DNA from 3 places in the Bradyrhizobium sp. WSM4874 genome. Region 2 is predicted to be linked to each of the others. Evidence: predicted binding sites of a transcription regulator. Region 2 holds the regulator's gene; each other region holds the start of a gene.

Region 1 (6,714 bases), on a different contig from region 2:
CGGTGTCCGCAGGCGCTGCGGCGTCCTCGACCGGCGTTTCGGTTGCGGGCGTCTCTTCGCTGGAGGCGTCAGCAACAGGCGCCTCGGCAACAGCCGCAGCGGGCTTCGCCGGCAGCGGCGGACGCTTGTCCATGCGATAGCCGAGCGCACGCAGCACCGACGCAAAATCTTCGCCCGCAGAACCGGTGAGCGAGGTCATCGCCTGCGTCACGACAAAGCTGCGGCCGTCGAACGCACCCGCGGGCTTTTCGCCGGACGCGTTCTCGCGCCAGGCCAGCGCCGGACGGATCAGATCGGCCAGGCGCTCCAGAATGTCGACACGCACGGCGCGCTCGCCGGCCTGCTTGTAGCCGAGCACGCGATAGGCATCGCGCGGCAGCTGCTTGTCGACCGGGAACGAGGTGCGGCCGGAGCTCGCCAGATGCTGCGCGCCCGACAGCGCGGAGGGATCGACATTGTCCTGCTTCAGCGCCCAGAGCAGCGCGGCCAGCGCACGCCCGGCCGGCTTGAGCAGGCCGGGGAAATAGAGGTGATAGGCGCCGAAGCGGACGCCGTATTTGCGCAAGGTCGCGCGCGAGGGCTGGTCGAGGTCCTTCAGCTCGTTGGCGATCTTCGGGCGCTCCAGCACGCCGAGCGCCTCGACTAGCTGATAGGCGATGCCGCGGGCGATGCCGGTGACGTCCTCGGCCTTACTGAGCTCGAACAGCGGCCCGAGCAGCTTTTCGATATGCGTCTTGAGCCAGAGGTCGAGCCGGGCCTGCACCTTGTCGCGGGGGGCGCCCGTGAGGCGTTCGTCGGAGATGATGCGGATGCGCGGATGCAGCGCGTCCTCTGCGGCAGACAGCCGCGCCACGGCGTCGCCGGTCCAGCGGATGATGCCTTCCGAGGTCAGCACGAACTGCTCGTCCGGCGCATTGCCCAGTTTTTCGGCGCGCGCGTTGATCTCGCCGGCGAGCACGGCCTGCGCTGCAGCCTGCAACGCTTTCGCATCGGAGCCGGCTTCCGCCGCATCCGGTGCAAAGGTGAAGCCATCGAGGCGGCCGATGACATGGCCTTCGACGATGACTTCGCCGGTCTTGCCGATTTCCGTATTCAAGCTCGTGTTCTCCCGCAGGCGGCGCATCAATACACTGGTCCGGCGATCAACGAAACGCTCAGTCAAGCGTTCATGGAGCGCATCCGATAATTTATTTTCGACCTCGCGGGCGATCCCCTGCCAGCGTTCCGGGTCTTTCAGCCAGTCGGGACGGTTGGCGACGAAGGTCCAGGTGCGAATCTGCGCGATCCGGGCCGACAGCGTGTCGATATCGCCGTCGACGCGGTCGGCCTGGTCGATCTGGGTCCTGAACCAGGCGTCGGGGATGCATCCCTTCCGCATCAGGAAGCCGTACAGCGTCGTCACCAGCTCGGCATGGGCGGCCGGCGACAGTTTTCGATAATCCGGGACCTGGCAGGCCTCCCACAGCCGTTCCACGGCGTCCTTGCCATGCGCGACATCGCGCACCTCGGCGTCGCGGGCGGCGTGGTCGAGCACGCGCATGTCCTCGGCGATGGGCGCGCGCGTCAGCGCCTCGTGACCGGGGGCCAGGTTCAGCGAGACCTGGAGCGCGCCGAGGGAGGCAAAATCCAGCTTCGAATTGCGCCATTGCAAAACCTTCACGGGATCGAAGGTGTGGTTCTGCAGCGCATTGACGAGTTCGGGCTCGAACGGCGCGCAGCGGCCGGTGGTGCCGAAGGTGCCGTTGCGGGTGGCGCGGCCGGCGCGGCCGGCGATCTGGCCGAATTCGGACGGCGTCAGGCGGCGGAACTGGTAGCCGTCGAACTTGCGGTCGGAGGCAAAGGCGACGTGGTCGACGTCGAGATTGAGGCCCATGCCGACGGCGTCGGTGGCGACGAGGTAATCGACCTCGCCGTTCTGGAACATCGCGACCTGCGCGTTGCGGGTGCGCGGCGAGAGCGAGCCCAGCACCACGGCGGCGCCGCCATGCTGGCGGCGGATCAGCTCGGCGATGGCGTAGACCTCGTCGGCCGAGAAGGCGACGATGGCGGTGCGGCGCGGCTGCCGCGTGATCTTGCGGTCGCCGGCGAATTCCAGCTGCGACAGGCGCGGCCGCGTGATCATGGAGACGCCGGGCAGCAGCCGCTCGATGATCGGGCGCATCGTGGCGGCACCCAGGAGCAGCGTCTCGTCGCGGCCGCGGCGGTTGAGGATGCGATCGGTGAAGACGTGGCCGCGTTCCAGATCAGACGCGATCTGCACCTCGTCGACGGCGAGGAACGAGACGTCGAGATCCCGCGGCATCGCCTCGACGGTCGAGACCCAGTAGCGCGGCGATTTCGGCTTGATCTTCTCCTCGCCGGTCACGAGCGCGACGGCATCGGGGCCGACCCGCGCGGCGATCTTGTTGTAGACCTCGCGCGCCAGCAGGCGCAGCGGCAGCCCGATCATGCCGGAGGGATGCGCGAGCATCCGCTCGATGGCGAGATGGGTCTTGCCGGTGTTGGTGGGACCAAGCACCGCAGTGACGCCGGCGCCGGGAAGCCGATCGGAAGCGAAGGGGGAGGAGGAAAAAGGCATCTGGGGGATTAGGTAATGGCGATTGGGGCGAATGTCAGTGCTGTTTTGGGGCGGTGGCGCGAAGGGCTGGCCTCACACACTGCTGTCATCGCCCGGCTCGACCGGGCGATCCAGTATTCCAGAGGCGGCGCAGATCAAACCGAGAGGGCGCGGCGTACTGGATGCCCCGGTCAAGCCGGGGCATGACAGCGGAGAATGCGGCGCCCCTCCCCGAACCTCGCGCAACTGTCTCACTTTGCGACGCTTTTCCCGTTGGCTTTAAGCTTCGGAACGAGTTGAGAACGAATCGCGGCCGAATCGCTGACTCCCCCTTGAGTCCTGTTCCGTTCACGCAAGATGTCGCGGGAGGCCTATTGGTTCGCACTAGATGGAGTTTTGGCCCGCCGCACAAGCGACGTTTCGGTGGCGGATTCGTTAAAGCTGGGGACGGCGCGGAGTCGAATCAGAATCGGGGAGGAGTCAAATGGATTCCCGCTCCCCGACCCCTCCAAAACAAAAGCGCGAAAACAACCCCATGCACAGTAGGCATGTTGTTGAAATTGCTTGTGTTTATTTTCGGCCAAAAGGTGAGGTCCGTAGCCCGCATGGAGCGGAGCGCAATGCGGGGGCCGAAGCAAAGAACCCCGGATTACGCTGCGCTCCATCCGGGCTACGGCAGCGGGGGCTACGCCAAGCCTACTGCGTCTTTGCGACCCTGGGCGGCTGGGCGCTGGTGACGAAGCTGGTCGCTTCCAGCATGGCCGGCCCGAGCGGGGTCGGCACTTTCAGCCAGAATGGGACCAGGATGCGCGTGCCGGCGATCGGCGCGAACGCGACCTCGATGTTGCGCTGGGCAGCGAGATATTTGATCACGGGACGATCGGGGATGTAGCCGGCGATGGGCACGAAATACAGCGAGCAGACCACGACCTGGCCGTGATAGCCCTTCTCCGCCTTGACGTTTTCCATGCGCTTGAAATCGAGCTTGAGCTCGTAGCGCATGCGGCCGTCGAACACGGCGGCGCTGCCGTGGCAGGCGTCCGCCGACAGCACGTCGCCGGTGCCGGATACGCGCACCAGCGAGGCCGTCATCGGGTCCCAGACGCCGCGGCGATGCGCGTCGGTGACGACGATGCGGTCGGGATCGAGCGGCGGCTCCGGCAGGATGGCAAAATCCTTCACATTGCCCTTGTCGAGCGTGATGCGGATCTCTTCGGTTTTCTTCGAGGTGGTGGTGGAGGCCTGATAGCCGGTCGCGACCAGCGCGCCGTTGACCACGCGGCCCTGCGAGGCACCGGTGCCCGACCCGCCCGCAAAGGATTTCAGCAGCCCCGAGGTGCCGCCGGAGGCCGCGGCCGCGAACACGTCGTCCTGGATGTCGATGTTCCAGGCGCCTCGGCCTACGGGAATGCCCGCCAGCGTCGCCTCGTATTGCGCCTCGAGCTTGCCTTGCGCCGCCGCGGGCTCCGCCGCCCACGCCAAAACCAGCCCGAAAAGGGCCGCCATGACCCACCGGCCGGCAGAGCGCGGATGACTTGCGCGCCGCTCCGCTGAGCGCAGCTCATTTGGGCGCAGCTCATTTGGACGCAGACTTGGCGCAAGATGAGGCGTTGTGAGCACGAAACAATCCAATCGGGGCGCGAACGGTCGTTACTTAAGCCAAAACCCGCGCCAAGCAATGTGTCCGGGCCAATCCGCGTCCGGAACTCCACTGCACTCTTCGGGCGCGAATACGCCCTTTATGTGATGGTAAGGCGCGATAATCATTGCCGTTTTGGTGATCGGGGCGGGTCAGAAGCGCGCACATCACCCCGCCACCTCCACCGCTGTCATGCCTTGCTGTCATGCCCCGCGAAGGCGGGGCATCCAGTACGCCGCGGCCCCTCGACTCTAGCCGCGCTTTCTCGGAATACTGGATCGCCCGCCTTCGCGGGCGATGACACCAACTGCCGGGCGATGACAGCTACCTTGGAGCATGAAACACGCCCCAAAACCTTGACGTCCCGCCGCTTCCCCCCTATACGTCCGCCCGCTCCCTGCAAGGACAGAGAATTTGCCCGTGGCGCCCCGAATGGCGGCCGCACATCGTTGGGAAAGATTGAGGATTTTGCCATGTCTCGCCGCTGCGAATTGACGGCCAAGGGCCCCCAGGTCGGCCACACGGTCAGCCACTCCAACATCAAGACCAAGCGCCGCTTCCTGCCGAACCTGGTCAACGTGACCTTCATCAGCGAAGCGCTGGGCCGCAACGTGCGCCTGCGCGTCTCCACCAACGCGATCAAGAGCGTCGACCACAATGGCGGCCTCGATCCCTTCCTGCTCAAGGCCAAGGCCGCCGTGCTGTCGCCGCGCGCCCTCGAGCTGAAGCGCGCCATCCAGAAGAAGGTCGGCCCGACCCCGGCGCCGGAGAAGAAGGCGAGCTAAGAATTTTCGGATTGGGTGAGGGCTTGCGTCGCGAGGCGTAGGCTTAGCTGGATCAAGTTTTACGTGACGGCCGGATCGAGAGATCCGGCCGTTTTTTGCTTGCGCGTTGGATGAGAGGCGACGGCATCAAGAAGTCGGCGTAGCTTATGCAGCTTCGACACTTCACATTCCCAGACGGTCAGACATTTCCATCCGGCAGCACGTAGCGCCCTCTTGTGCCTAGCGTCGCGCGATCGGTTTCCGCGAACCTTTTCAATCCAATATTTCGAATTTGACTTCACCCTACGCTTTCCGTCCACGCACTTCGTGCAGCCGTGCCAAAAGCAGCCGTGAACAAAGATTACCACCCGGCGCGATGGGAAAATGATGTCCGGCTTTCCTGGAAGGGTCTTCGCATGCAGCCGAAACCGCAGCCCAGCGGCGAACAGGAAGCGGCGAACGGCAATCTCTGGACGTGTATTTTTCGAGCGGATTGCAGCCATATTCGCGCTTCGCTGAATCGCCGTTACCGTATCCATCTTTGCCGTCCGCGCTGTTCGCTGGCGTCAACCCGCTGAAATTTAACGGGTTTTTTACTATACTTAGTAACAATTGGACGCAACGACCCTCTATCTATACCCTCGGTTGCAGCGACGATGCGCGAGCACTCGTAAGCAACCATACCGGCTGATGAAAAGTGATGACGAAGGCGCAGCAACAGCGATCCAATTCCAAACGCACCACGAACAACCTTCCGAAGATTGTAAGCGTCTTTTCCGGCGCCGGTGGTCTCGATCATGGATTCAAATCGGCCGGATTCGAACTCAGCTCAGCCTTCGACATCTCTCCTGCAGCGATCGAGACGCATAAGCGGAACTTTCCCGGCGCAGCCGCTACAGCTGGTGATCTGATTACGCTCGGCCCTAAAGGCGTTGCTTCAATTGTCAAAGAGACTGTGAAGATCGGTTCCCGGATTGGCATCATTGGTGGTCCGCCTTGTCAGGGATTCTCCAGAGCCAACACAACTGCCACCGCATCAGATCCCCGCAATCAGCTGCCAAAGTTGTACATCGAAATCGTGCGGGAGCTTCAAAAGCATTTTGAAGTTGATTTTGTGGTGTTCGAGAATGTTCTCGGGATGCGCGACAAGAAGCACTCAGCCGCCTATCAAAGCCTTCTGTCAGGATTGCGCGCGCTCGGTTTTGACATAACAGCGAAGGAGCTTTGCGCTCTCGACTTTGGGGTCCCACAAACGCGGCGCAGAATAGTGCTGTCGGCCATTAGAAGCAAAGTTGCTATGAATCCTGTTCGTCCGAGACGAAGGAAGGGACTTGCAACGGTACGAGAAGCTATAGGCAACCTTCCCGAACCAAAGTTCTTTTCACGAAATTTGGCCGCAGACGACATCCCGCATCATCCCAATCATTGGACAATGAATCCGGTGTCGCCAAGATTTAAAATGAAAGTAGCAACTCATAGTGGCCGCTGCTTCAAACAACTCAGTTGGCAGAAGCCGAGTCCAACAATCGCGTTTGGTCATCGAGAGATTTATGTTCATCCTAGTGGAACGCGCCGCTTGAGCATATTTGAAGCGATGCTCCTGCAAGGTTTCCCGGAAACGTTTGTACTGAAGGGGAATCTATCCGAGCAGGTAGAGCAGATCTCGAATGCGGTCCCGCCACCCCTAGCCAAGAGTGTCGCTGCGGCAATTCGGCGATCATTGAGAGAGTAAGTTGGCTATCAGGATCATCGAG
Region 2 (6,714 bases):
TTGCGGGACTTGCGACCACGCCCTATGCCGCGTTCCACTTCCACCGTGTCACGCCGTTCGGGGTGCTCGCCAATCTCGGCGCGATGCCGGTGGTCTCGGCACTGGTGATGCCGGCAGGACTGTTGGGGCTGCTTGCGGCGCCGTTCGGGCTCGACAGCGTGTTCTGGTGGCTGATGGGAATCGGCATCGACTGGATGGTCGCGGTCTCGCGATGGGTCGCGGCATTGCCGGGCGCGGTCGGCCGCATCCCGGCGTTCGGGATCGCGCCGCTGATCGCGGCGAGCCTGGGAATCATCGTGCTGGGACTGTTGCGCACGCCGCTGCGCTGGTCGGGCGCACTGGTGCTGCTGGCTGCGATCCTCTGGGGACTGTCGTCGCGGCAGCCCGACATCCTGATTGCCGGGGATGGCGCGAGCGTCGCCGTGCGGGGCAGGGACGGATATCTACACCTGATCAGGACGAACAAGGACAGCTTTCTGCTCAAGGAATGGCTCGCTGCCGACGCCGATCCGCGCGATGCCGGCAGAGCCTCGCTGGCCGATGGCGTGTCCTGTGACGAATCCGGCTGCGTGACGCCACTGGCCGACGGGAGGCTGGTCGCACTGGCACTGCGCGTCGACGCTCTCGCGGACGATTGCAGTCGGGCCGCGCTGGTGGTGACGACACGTCCCGCGCCGCCCGATTGCGCGGCGATGGTGGTCGATCGGCAGCGGCTCGCCAGCCAGAGCGCGCTGGCGCTGACGCAGCGTGGTGACGGTTTTGTGGTTCAGGCGGTGAGGGCGAGAGGCACGAGCCGCCCCTGGTTACCGGCCGGCGCCGGCGAGGGTGATTTCGACGGCAGCCTTGCGCCTAAGACGACCGCGCCCCGCACCAAGGACGCAACGCCGGCGGAGACCGACTTGCAGGCCGACGATTGATCGGATCGGTTACAAGTACCAGGCCAGCACGGCGTCGAGCCTGGAATTGCCGATGACCGGCAGGGCCACCATCCGGCTCAGTCCGGCTGTGCAGGCTTCGAAACCGGCGACCGAGCCGTCATGCGCGAGCTCATTGTTGAGCGCGGGCATGCCGGTCGCCCAGGCCCCGCCGATGCTGCCTTCGCCTCTGGCAATGGATTTTTCCGCATAGAGCGCGGCAAGGTCGGTCTGCGCGCTGCAATCGCCGGCGCGGAACACCAGTGCCGAGTGGGTCTCGTTCGGGATCCAGATTTCGAAGCGTCGCGCAATCGGCGTGGCCTGCGCGGAGAGGAATGTCAGGACCCAGGTCTGGTCCGTGCCGGTCCGATAGGGCACGCCGACGCCGCAATTGATCCCGACCTTGGCTGCGTCCTCCCAGCGCAGAAAACTCCTGGCGTCGTGCAGGTTCTTGATGATCAGCGGCAGCCCCGCCTTCCAGGTGCGGCCAGGCAGGCCAAAGCCGCGAGGAAATTTAGTGTGGCGGGAGTTGAATTCGAACATGTCGGCGGTGCCATAATAGCCATCGACGAGCCCCATCTCGTGGGAAGCATCTGGGTCGTTGTGCCAAAGCTCGATCGCCCCGACATGCGCTTCGTCGTCGCCGCAGAACAGCACCATGACGGCTTGCAGGAATTCACCCGCAAACACCGGCACCGCGACGCCGCAGGTGAGGCCGGCCGCGAGCGCCTGATCGGTCCGTTTGAAATAGGAGTTGGCGAATTTGGTGAGGATCACGGGGTGGCCCGCGGCCCAGGCCTTGCCCGGAAGTCCCTCGTCATACCCGAAGTGCAGCTCTTCGCTGACGGCCTTGAACGCGGACAGCCCTTCGTCGTAGAGGCCGCCGCCAAACTTCAGCCGCATGCGCGTCCGATCGGGCACCCAGAGTTCAACGACGCGAAGGAAGGTTTTCATCGAGCGTGTCCGCCGTCTCAAGCCCTGACAGCATCGGTCATTTGGCTGCGAAGCGGACGTTCAAACTTCAGGCAGGGCGGCTCAAACTTCGTGCGGCGGAGAGGTGCAAGGGCTTGGTCCATCCGATTGGATTTCGCGGACGCAAGCCACACCATCTCGCCGGCCGCGGCCGGCGATGGCAATTCAATCCTGACCCCCGACCTCGTAGCCGGAGGCGGCTGTGTCAGCCGATCGGCAGGTGCGTGACGGTCGGCGGCCGGTCGGCGACGATCTGCGCCTTGTGCTCGCGCTCGGCCACCGACTGAGTTACCGGCAGTTGCAGCACGGTCGCGCGCTGGCCTTCGACGAGCTGCGTCACCAGCACATATTTGCCGTCCGGGAATTCGATCGCATCATGATGGCGGTCGGGAATGTGCGGATCGATCTTGCCGAACTTGCCCACGCGGGAATTGATGGTGCGCGTCCAGATCCAGCGATTGTCGTAACGGACGTCGTCGGCGAAGGCGAGCTCCGTCCCTGGCAGCAGGCAGACGGCAACAGACGGATCGGCTGCGGAGGCGAAGCCGCGCGTCGAGGTGCCGCGGAAGCTTGTCGTGACGATCGTCTCGCCGACTTCGGCGGGGCGCGACGCGACGGCATGCAGGCTGTAGTCACACATCGGGTGCTCCTCATGCTGGGATAGCTACCCGCGTCTCTTATCGAGGCGCAGGCCTCTATCAGAGTGGAAGCACGAACGCTCTGCTTGGTTGTGGGCAAATCTGCGGCTGGCTTCTGCAAGCCGCGATCACATTATCTTTCCCGAATTCAATAGGAACAAAGCCCGTTGCGATGCATTCGGGAGGCGCATGCGCGAACATTGCCGGCTTGTCTGCAACGGTCGAACTTGATCGCTGGCCGGTGTTTCCTCGAACACTCGAGCCGCGAAGCGGTGCTGTTTGAAGCGGTGCCGTTTCCGTGGGCGTCGCGAGGAGCCAGCGCCGGAGGAGGGGCAGGATAGTCTGTGCAGAACCAGAACGACTATCCAGCCGGAGCGGACGATGATCCGCTCCAATCTCTGACCGGCGATGCCGGTGGAAGCGCGCGAGGCGCCAAGCACTTCCGGTATGAAGCACTTCCGGTATCAGTACTTCCGGTAAAGCCCGATCAGCTTGCCCTGAATCTTCACCCGGTTGGGCGGCAGGATGCGGACCTCATAGGCCGCGTTGGCGGGCTCGAGCGCGATCGAGGCACCGCGACGGCGGAAGCGCTTCAGCGTCGCTTCCTCGTCGTCGATCAGCGCCACCACGATGTCGCCGGTATCGGCGCTCTCGTTGCGCTGGATCAGTGCCATGTCGCCGTCAAGAATGCCGGCCTCGACCATGGAATCGCCGCGCACTTCGAGCGCGTAATGCTCGCCCGAGCCGAGCATGTCAGGCGGTACGCTGATGGTATGGCTGCGGGTCTGCAACGCCTCGATCGGCGTGCCGGCCGCGATGCGGCCCATCACCGGCACCGCGACGGGACGCTCGCCCTCGTCAGCCGACAGGCTGGAGCTCGCACGCACCTTGCCGAGATTGCCCTCGATGACGCTCGGCGTGAAGCCGCGCCGGCTGCCTGCGGCTGCCTGGAGCTCCGGCAGCTTAATGACTTCAATCGCACGGGCGCGGTTGGGCAGGCGTCGGATGAAGCCACGCTCCTCGAGCGCCGTGATCAGGCGATGGATGCCTGACTTCGAGCGCAGGTCGAGCGCATCCTTCATCTCGTCGAAGGAGGGCGGCACGCCGCTTTCCTTCAGACGTTCACTGATGAACCGCAGAAGCTCGTATTGTTTGCGCGTTAACATCTCGACCAAAGTCCCCCGGTTGATGTCGTCCGATTCCGAGACGCTGAATTCGGCAATAAGCCGCTACATGCTCGAAACAAATCATGAACGGACACTATATGTTCGATACATGTTCCGCAACTGCTTAATTTACCGTGAACAGAGCAAAGTTCGCGGAACGCGCGTTGCCGAGGCGCTCAGACGGGGAGCCGCAGCACTTCGCAAGCCGTGCCAGCTTCGGCCTTCGGCGCGAACGGAGCGCGCACGAGAAGTACCTGTGCTGCAGCGAGATTCGCAAGCAGCGAAGAGTCCTGATGATTGACGGGAAGAACGACGCGTGTGCCGTCGTCACGCTCCTCCAGATGCGCGCGCAGATAGTCCTCGCGCTGGTCGTTGGCGCCGACGTCGCGGCCGAGCACGGCGCTTTCACGGCGATGGTGAATCACAGAACGGCCAGACAGGGCGCGAATCAGAGGCACCAGGAACAGGAAAGCGCACACGTAGGACGACACGGGATTGCCCGGCAGGCCGATCACACCCATTGTGCCGAGCCGACCGTGCATCATCGGCTTGCCTGGCCGCATCGCGATTTTCCAGAACGCCATCGCGATGCCTTCGTCCCTCAGTGCCTGCTGGACCAGATCGTGGTCGCCGACCGATGCGCCGCCGGTCGTGATCAGGATGTCGGCGCCGCTCTCGCGGGCGCGGCGGATGCCGGTGGTGGTGGCCTCCAGCGTGTCGGCGGCAATACCGAGGTCGATGGTCTCGGCGCCCTCGCTGCGGGCGAGCGCGTGCAGGGCGTAGCCGTTGGAATAGACGATCTGGCCGTGACCGGGCGTGGTGCCCGGCATCACCAGCTCGTCGCCGGTGGCGAGAATCGCGACCTTCGGACGCCTGAAAACGGCAAGGCGCGGATGGTTCATCCCGGCGGCGAGCGCGAGGTCGCGCTCGGTGAGACGGCTTCCCTTGCGCAGGAGCACGTCGCCCTCGCGGAAATCGACGCCGGCGGGACGGATGTGCCGTCCGGCGATCGCGGCTTCCTTGATCGTGATACGCTTGCCGGCGGCGACCGTGTCCTCCTGGATCACGACGGCGTCCGCGCCACCGGGAACGACGCCGCCGGTGAAGATCCGCACGGCCTCGCCGGCGCCGACCGTCCCCGCGAACGGTCGGCCTGCCGCGACTTCGCCGATGACGGTGAGCTCCGAATCGATCGTCGCGGCATCGGCCGCGCGCACCGCGTAGCCGTCCATCGCGGACATCGCCTGCGGCGGCTGCGTGCGTCGCGCCGCGACGTCACGCGCGAGCACGCGATGGTAGGCCTCGTCGAGGGAAATCATTTCTTCGGGCAGCGGCTCTGCACCCGCCAGCACCGCGGCAAGCGCGTCAGAAACCGGCATCAAGGCCACGGCGAAAACTCCTGCTCGGCACGTTCGGGCGAATGTTCCGCAAGTCTTCTAGCCGAGCGCGGGCGCAGAGGCAAAAACGGCTGAGCGAGCGCAGTCATCCCGCCGCTTCACATTGTTCCGGAAGGCAGGATCAAGCGCGTCGCGGCATGATCCGAAGAACCTGACAGATCGGCAGGAGAGTGGTCATGGTAAGACGAGAACGACGTGCGCCCCCCGGCCTGTACCGATCAGCTCCCTGCCTGCCCGGGAGTTACGTCGGGCGCCTTGGGTCCTTGATCCTTGTCGGGTAGCGGATCGGCTTGGGATTTCAGGTCGGCGGCCTTGCTCACAAGCTTGGCGGAAAGGTCCGAATCTGAAGTTGTCCTGGCGAATTCAAGAAGAAGAGAGGCTTGCTTGGTGAGGTAGGTTTTGCCCAGCACGATGATGCATCCGTCCGTAGAAGTCCCAACGGACTCTAAGAGTCCGGAAGGCGGTATTCCGTTCCCGGAACTCTGTACAAAAATGCACAAAGTGATCGGGTTCCTCAATTCCTTCAAAATTGGTCCCGTCGGGCCGTGCCGCCGTGGGTTTCGCGACAAGGGCTCCTCGTCAAATGCCCAATGCCTTCAATGCGTTCCCGACGTCACGCGGCGAAGTCACATGCACGGCCGTCAAGCCGCGCGCCCGCGCTCCCTCGATGTTTTCGGCAAGATCGTCGAAGAACACGATGCGCCCGGCGGGTACGCCGATCGCCGCAATGACGTGGTCGAAGGCCTCCGCATCCGGTTTGCGCAAGCCGATGCTGGACGACAAATAGAGCTCGCGGAAATGGCCGAGGAGGTCGGCATATTCCCTTGAGAAATGGTCCACGTGCGGCCGGTTGGTATTGGAGAAAGCGTAGAGCGGCATCTGCTTCGCTGCCCGCGGCAGCAGCTCGGCGATGTCAGGCATTTCGCCGGCGAAAATCGCGTTCCAGCCTTCCAGGAACTGCGCGTCCGAAATGCCGATTCCGAGCGAGGCTCGCAATGAGGCGAAATAGTCCTCATCGCTGATCTTCCCCATCTCGTGCAAACGATAGGCTTCGCTGTCCCGCACATAGCGCGCGACGAGGGATTCGGGCTTGCAGCCGGCATGTCCCGACCAGCAGGCGATGGCCTTGGAGAAATCGATATCGAGCACCACGCGGCCGAGATCGAACAGAAGCGCATCCGCGCTGCCGGGAGAGAGCGATGTCACCTGCATCCTTTCACTCAGTATCGATATGGCTCGTGATCGAACAGCGGAAACGCGCTGAACACGCTGGGCGCGTTGGTTGCGGTCGCCTGGTGCAGGCAGGATTTGTTGACCTCGGCGAACGAGGTCGCACCCAAGAGGCCGAGGCAGCGCAGCACTTCGTCCTCGAGCAGCTCCAGCATGCGCGCCACGCCGGCTTCACCGGCCGCCGCCAGCGCCCAGCATTGCAGCCGGCCGATGCCGACGAGGTCGGCGCCCGCCGCGATCGCCTTGACGATGTCGGTGCCGCGACAGACACCGCCATCGACCATGATCTTGGCGCGGCCGTTCACGGCGGCGACGATCTCGGGCAGAACATGCATGGCGCCGCGACCGTGATCGAGCTGACGGCCGCCATGGTTGGAGACGTAAATCCATTCGACGC
Region 3 (6,714 bases), on a different contig from region 2:
CGAGATGATGTCCGATGAAGCCGCTGCCACCGGTAACCAGTACGAGAGCCATGCAGAAGGTTTGCTGTTTCGCGTCTAGAGCTATCGGGTTGAAAGGGAATTGGTCGGAACAGGCGCCAGAATCGCGGCAAGGTCGCGACGGAAGCCCAATGCAATGAATAATTTTGCCATGACAAACATCGGTCCAAGCAGAAAATGCGTGGGGTGGTCGACCATCGACGGCTGCCGCTCCTCGAAAACCTTGTGGCCGACGATCTGCGAAGCGACGCCAAGTCCGATCAGCACCGCAAAAATCGACCACATCATGACGATCGAGACCTGATTGCCGATCGCGGTTGCGACCGAAAGCAGCACGATCATCGAGGCGAGGATGCCGAGCCCGATCCCGGCGTCCAGCATCAGCCAGTAGACCAGCACCGGCAGGGCAAGAATCACGGCCAGGCTCACCTCGATCCCGAACAGCGGGAAATGCACCAGCGTCAGCGGCAGCACGGCGCCGGTGAAGAGCAGGAGAATGCCGACCACGTGCATCGCGCAGTTCCAGGGATCGCGATGATATTCGACGTAGTCGGCCAGCTGGCGTTGAAAATAACTGGCCATCTCGGTCTCGTGCAGCATGGGGTCGGGAAGGGCGAAAAAAGCCTATAGCACCTGATAGGGCGGTGCACAAACCGGCGCGATTGTCGCGCGAAACCGCGCTGTTGCGCTGTGAGACAAGTCACAAAACGATCGGGACTTCAAAGGGTTCCGTCGGGCGCCGCGGCGCGTCCGCTCAGCGCTTCTTGGCGGGCTTTTTCGCCGCAGGCGCAGGTGTCGCAGCCGGATGCGCAGGCGCTTCCTCCGGTACCTTGGCGTAGGTCGCGATTTGCAACTGGCCGTTGACGGCCGAGCTTGGCCTGGCCCGATCGAGAAACTGCTCCTCGCCGAGGCCGATCGGATGCAACCGCTTGGTCGAGATCTTGAACGTGTTCACCAGCACGTCGCGAATCGCGTCCGCCCGGCGCTGGCTCAGGATGGCGTTGGCCTCGCGCGTCTTCGCGTTGGATTCGACATGGCCGACGATCAGGAACGTGTAGGGCAGCAGTGAAGCATGGACCAGCGCGTCGGCGAGGCGGCCGACGGTCTGGTAGGACGCCGGCTGGATGATCGGCGTGTCGGCGTCGAACTGAATCTGCGCGGTGAAGGTCGGCAAATTGACCAGATCGGGCGCGATCAGCGGCCGGTTCACCGGACCCGGATCGTTCTTGATCCTGGCCTTGGCCCGCTCCATCACCTGCAGCTTCAGCGCGGGAAGATCGATCTCGGCGGGCTGTTCGAAATGGTTGAGCTTGCCGACGATGTCGTCGCGGGTCGGCGGCGCCGTCTGCGCTTGGGCTGCGCCCGCGAGCAAAGCGAGGCCGAGCGCGATGGATATTCCGGCGGTGAAAAGCCTGTTCGCCGGCATCACCGATACCCCGCGTCGTCGACGGCCTTCAGGCAGTTGTTGCTGATGCCTTTGGGCGTCGAGACCAGGCAGGGGACCGCCTTGCTGGTCTCCTTGGTCGAGCCGCCGCAGACCTTGACGATCTCGCGCTGGCAGGCGTTCGCCACCGTGACCCGGGCGGCGACGCGCTTCTGGATGGCATCGAAGGCGCCGAGATAGTCGCTCTGGCACTGCTGTGAGAGCACGTCGCGGTTGCGCGACAGGCACTCCTTCAGGCGGGTCGAATCCGGGTTGACGCCGCGGCAATTGGCGACGATTTCCGCACCGCAACTTTTCGCCAGCATCCCGATCGAATCGCCAAAGCTCACGGTCTCCGCCGCTGCAAGCGACGGCATGACCAATGCCAGTACGATCAGTGTGATGGAGCCCCGGACCATGGCCGCATCTGATACGGGGAAGTTCGCGGTGGTCAAGGGGCGTAGAAGGAAGAAACGGCAGCGTAACGCCACCGCCACACAGGGCAGGGGCCTCACGTCCGCTGCACAAAACTGTCCACGACCTTCTTTTCCCCCGCCTTGTCGAAGGCGATGGTGAGCTTGTTGCCGTCGATCTTGGTGACGCGGCCATAGCCGAATTTCTGGTGGAAGACCCGGTCGGAGAGGGAGAACTCCGAGGTCGTGCCGGTGGATTTGGCCACCAGCTCGCCCTCGATCGTCAGGGGCCCGCGGCGGCGCGAGGAGAAGCTGCCGAAATCGGGCGAGGACGACTGGGACGAAAACGACGAGGCCTGTTCCTCGAAGCTGCCGCGGCCGCCATTGCCGCCGCCGCCCCCGCCGCGATTGCGATTGGCCTGGGCGCGCTGCCAGCCGGGGGTCGAATAGGTGGAGCCGAACGCTTCCATGTCGTCGAAGCGGGAGGCCCCGTAGCCGCCGGTGCCGCCCCAGGCCGAGCCGCCCTTGGATTCCGTGATCTCGACATTGGCCGCCGGCAGTTCGTCGAGGAAGCGCGACGGGATCGTGGTCGACCAGGTGCCATGGATCCGGCGGTTGGTGGCAAAATAGATTTTGGCGCGGCGGCGGGCGCGGGTTAGGCCGACATGGCCGAGCCGGCGCTCTTCCTCGAGGCCGGCGCGGCCCTGTTCGTCCAGCGTGCGCTGGCTCGGAAACAGGCCTTCCTCCCAGCCGGGCAGGAACACGTTGTCGAATTCCAGCCCCTTGGCCGAATGCAGCGTCATCAGCGACACCGCGTCCTCATCGGCGCCGCTGTCGCGGTCCATCACCAGCGAGATGTGCTCCAAAAACCCTTGCAGATTCTCGAACTCCTCCATCGAGCGCACCAGCTCCTTGAGGTTTTCGAGCCGACCCGCGGCGTCCGCCGAGCGGTCCTTCTGCCACATCTCGGTGTAGCCGCTCTCGTCGAGCACGATCTGGGCCAGATCAGTGTGCGACGTGACCTCGCGCTGGGCGCGCCAGCGGTCGAACTGGGCGACGACGTCGCGCAAGGAGCCGCGCGCCTTCGGCTTCAGCTCATCGGTCTCGACCACCGCGCGCGCCGCCTCGAACAGCGGAATGCGGCGCTTGCGGGCGTGATCGTGCAGCATCTGCACGGTGGCATCGCCCAGGCCGCGCTTGGGCGTGTTGACGATGCGCTCGAAGGCGAGATCGTCGGCCGGTGAATTGATGACGCGCAGATAAGCCAGCGCATCGCGGATTTCGGCGCGCTCGTAGAAGCGCGGGCCGCCGATGACGCGATAGGGCAGGCCGAGCGTGACGAAACGGTCCTCGAACTCGCGCATCTGGTAGGAGGCGCGCACCAGGATCGCGATCTCGTTGAGCTTGTCGCCCTGGCGCTGGATCTGCTCGATCTCCTCGCCGATGCCGCGGGCTTCCTCTTCCGAATCCCAGGAGCCTGTGACCGTGACCTTCTCGCCGTCATGGTCCTCGGTGCGCAGCGTCTTGCCGAGCCGGCCCTCGTTGTGCGCGATCAGGTGCGAGGCGGCGGCGAGGATGTGGCCGGTCGAGCGGTAGTTGCGCTCGAGGCGGATGACCTTGGCGCCGGGGAAATCATGGTCGAAGCGCAGGATGTTGTCGACCTCCGCGCCGCGCCAGCCATAGATCGACTGGTCGTCATCGCCGACGCAGCAGATGTTTTTGGTGGGGCCTACAGGGACAGCCGTCATTCCGGGATGCGCCGAAGGCGCCCCGGAATCTGGAGCCGAGGACTCATCTCCGGATTCCGGGTTCGGCTCTTCGAGCCGCCCCGGAATGACAGTGGGCGAGGTTGGCTTCGACGGCGCCTGCGACAGCAGCCGCAGCCACAGATACTGCGCGACGTTGGTGTCTTGGTACTCATCGACCAGAATGAATTTGAAGCGCTGCTGGTACTGCCGCAGGATATCCGGGTGCTCGCGGAAGATGCGGATATCCTCGAGCAGCAGATCGCCGAAATCGGCGGCGTTCAGGATCTTCAGCCGCTCCTGATAGCTCGCATAGAGCTTGCCGCCCTTGCCGTTGGCGAAGACGGCGGCTTCGCCCGAGGGCACCTGCGACGGCGTCAGGCCGCGGTTCTTCCAGCCGTCGATCAGGCCGGCCAGCATGCGCGCGGGCCAGCGCTTGTCGTCGATGTTGTCGGCTTGCAGGAGCTGCTTCAGGAGCCGCACCTGATCGTCGACGTCGAGCACGGTGAAATTCGACTTGAGCTGCGCCAGCTCGGCATGGGTGCGCAGGATGCGTCCGCCGATGGAGTGGAAGGTGCCGAGCCACGGCATGCCTTCGACCGCATGGCCGAGCATCTGGCCGAGCCGGTGCTTCATCTCGCGCGCGGCCTTGTTGGTGAAGGTCACCGACAGGATCTCGGAGGGGCGGGCGCGGCCCTGGCTCAGGATATGGGCGATGCGCGTGGTCAGCACGCGGGTCTTCCCGGTGCCGGCGCCGGCCAGCACCAGAACCGGGCCGTCCAGCGTCTCCACAGCCTCGCGCTGCTCCGGATTGAGCCCGGACAGGTATTGCGGGCCTACCGAGGCCCGCGCACGCGCGGCGATGCCGCCGGCTGCGGGTTGGTGGTCGGGGACGCTTTGGGACGTGATCTTGCTCGGCTCGGTCATGCGAATCATTTGCCCCACGTTGGCACCGCGGGGTGGTGAAAGGGGAGCCTTCTTAACAGGGATTGATCCCTATATGGGGCCGCGGTCGGGGGTTTTCCACGTGCGCGGAAAGCCAATTTGTTCCTGCGGGTCAGGCGAATTTCCGGCTCCAGCGGGCCGGAACCATTGTTCCCAGTTGGCGATTGGTTCTGCAAGTGAGGCGCGTCAGTCGCCGATCGCAGACAAACATCGAAACAGAGGTTCGGATCATGCTTAGCTGGGTAGTGACGTTTCTGGTTATCGCCCTGATCGCCGGTATCCTGGGCTTTGGCGGCCTCGCCGGCGCGTCGATCGAAATCGCCAAGATCATCTTCTTCATCGCGGTCGTGCTGTTCCTGGTCTCGGCCGTTGTTGGATTGGCCCGCGGCCGTAACAGGGTCTAGCGCGCTTACCGCTTCGAGGGCATCGCCACGTTGCGGCCGATGCCCTCGGGCCGCTGCACGGCGATGTGGGCCTTGACCACCGCTGCAATGCGCTCACGGATGTCTGGTGGAAAAGCCGCCACCTTTCGTGAGCCCATGTCGATGTGAAGCGACATGTTTTCCGACGTGGCGGACAGCCAACCCTCGGTCGCGTGTCGCAGCTCCTGGAAGGTGTGCAGCCGCTTGTCGTCGGCTTCCAGCAGCCAGACCGAGACCTGCACGGGATCGCCGAGGTGGATTTCGCGCAAATACCGCACGTGGCATTCGGCGGTGAAGGTCGAGCCGCTGCGCTCCTTCATGTAGCCCGGACCGATCCCGAGCGTCAGCCACATCTGGTCGATCGCGCGGTCGAACATCACGTTGTAATAGGCCATGTTGAGGTGGCCGTTGTAGTCGATCCATTGCGGCTCGATCTGCATGATCGAGGCGCGGAACGGCACGGTGTTGGTCGCTGTGGCGGCAGTCTCCGGCATATTTCCTTCCCCAGCTATGCGGCCGGTCGCTTGACTTGACCGGTGAGATGTCCTTTGCCACGGTTCGTCTCGTCGGGAGGAACGTCCGTGGGTACGACCATCACCAATAATCCGCCGCGGCCGGCGCCGAAAGCCCTCGCGAGCGCGCTGGAGCAGCTTGCCGCACGGTTCGGCAACCGCCTCATCACGTCGCAAGCCGTTCGCGAGCAGCACGGCCATACCACCACATGGATCGTGAACCAGCCGCCGGACGGCGTGGTTATGGCGCAGGAGACCGCCGACATCCAGGACGTGGTGCGGATCTGCGCGAAAAACGGCGTGCCCGTCATCGCCTTCGGCACCGGCACCTCGCTCGAGGGCCAGGTCAACGCACCCGCCGGCGGCATCTGCATCGACCTGCGCGACATGAGCAAGGTGCTCGCGGTGCATGCCGAGGACCTCGACTGCGTGATCCAGCCCGGGGTCACCCGCAAGGCGCTCAACGAGCATCTGCGTGACCAGGGCCTGTTCTTCCCGATCGACCCCGGCGCCGACGCCTCGCTCGGCGGCATGGCCTCGACCCGCGCCTCCGGCACCAACGCGGTGCGCTACGGCACCATGCGCGACAGTGTGCTGGCGCTGAAGGTGGTGCGCGGCGACGGCGAGATCATCACGACCGGCACGCGTGCGAAGAAATCATCCGCCGGCTACGACCTGACGCATCTGTTCGTTGGCGCCGAGGGTACGCTCGGCATCATCTCGGAACTGACCATCCGCCTGCGCGGCATCCCCGATACGATCGCGGCCGGCGCGGTGTCGTTCGAGACGGTGCATGGGGCGTGTCAGGCCGTGATCCTGGCGATCCAGACCGGCATTCCCGTGGCGCGTATCGAGTTGCTCAACGCCGCGCAGGTGCGGGCCTGCAACGCCTATTCGAAGTTGACCCTGCCGGAAACGCCGCTGCTGCTGATGGAATTCCACGGCAGTGAGATCGAGGTCGCCGAGCAGTCCAAGGCCTTTGCCGAGATCGCCGGGGAGTACGGCGGCGGCGATTTCTCCTGGACCACCAAGCCGGAGGATCGCACAAAATTATGGCAGGCGCGGCACGACGCCTATTGGTCGGTCAAGGCGCTGCGGCCCGGCGACAGCATCGGCGTGGTCGCGACCGACGTCTGCGTGCCGATCTCGCGGCTTGCCGAATGCGTCGGCGAGACCGAGGAAGACCTCAAGCGCCTCAACCTGTTGTCGCCGATCGTCGGTCATGTCGGCGACGGC

What was found. The regulator LexA, encoded in region 2, represses DNA repair genes until DNA is damaged. The targets are predictions, from matches to a motif close to TGTTCNNNNTGTGTTCNG.
Region 1: AC0L3P_RS32365 (helicase-related protein) is a predicted target of LexA. The motif match lies at 2,845-2,862, and genes of this name have one in related genera.
Region 3: AC0L3P_RS13255 (ATP-dependent helicase) is a predicted target of LexA. The motif match lies at 4,700-4,717, and genes of this name have one in related genera.

The regions. Positions count from the first base shown of each region.
Region 1 is NZ_JBVVPR010000045.1:43,520-50,233, forward strand. Features, by position in the region: gene AC0L3P_RS32365 (helicase-related protein) at 1-2,578, opposite strand, end outside; gene AC0L3P_RS32370 (DUF3108 domain-containing protein) at 3,254-4,063, opposite strand; gene rpmB (50S ribosomal protein L28) at 4,670-4,981, shown strand; gene AC0L3P_RS32380 (very short patch repair endonuclease) at 5,041-5,499, opposite strand; gene AC0L3P_RS32385 (DNA cytosine methyltransferase) at 5,661-6,692, shown strand; gene AC0L3P_RS32390 (ATP-binding protein) at 6,694-6,714, shown strand, end outside.
Region 2 is NZ_JBVVPR010000002.1:96,599-103,312, forward strand. Features, by position in the region: gene AC0L3P_RS02770 (ComEC/Rec2 family competence protein) at 1-917, shown strand, start outside; gene AC0L3P_RS02775 (GAF domain-containing protein) at 927-1,868, opposite strand; gene AC0L3P_RS02780 (hypothetical protein) at 2,092-2,526, opposite strand; gene lexA (transcriptional repressor LexA) at 2,989-3,690, opposite strand; gene AC0L3P_RS02790 (molybdopterin molybdotransferase MoeA) at 3,867-5,078, opposite strand; gene AC0L3P_RS02795 (hypothetical protein) at 5,306-5,497, opposite strand; gene AC0L3P_RS02800 (HAD family hydrolase) at 5,667-6,299, opposite strand; gene AC0L3P_RS02805 (alpha-hydroxy acid oxidase) at 6,308-6,714, opposite strand, start outside.
Region 3 is NZ_JBVVPR010000010.1:114,872-121,585, reverse strand. Features, by position in the region: gene AC0L3P_RS13275 (NAD-dependent epimerase/dehydratase family protein) at 1-52, opposite strand, end outside; gene AC0L3P_RS13270 (Mpo1 family 2-hydroxy fatty acid dioxygenase) at 82-618, opposite strand; gene AC0L3P_RS13265 (OmpA family protein) at 773-1,444, opposite strand; gene AC0L3P_RS13260 (hypothetical protein) at 1,444-1,860, opposite strand; gene AC0L3P_RS13255 (ATP-dependent helicase) at 1,953-4,535, opposite strand; gene AC0L3P_RS13250 (DUF1328 domain-containing protein) at 4,775-4,948, shown strand; gene AC0L3P_RS13245 (thioesterase family protein) at 4,954-5,460, opposite strand; gene AC0L3P_RS13240 (FAD-binding oxidoreductase) at 5,548-6,714, shown strand, end outside.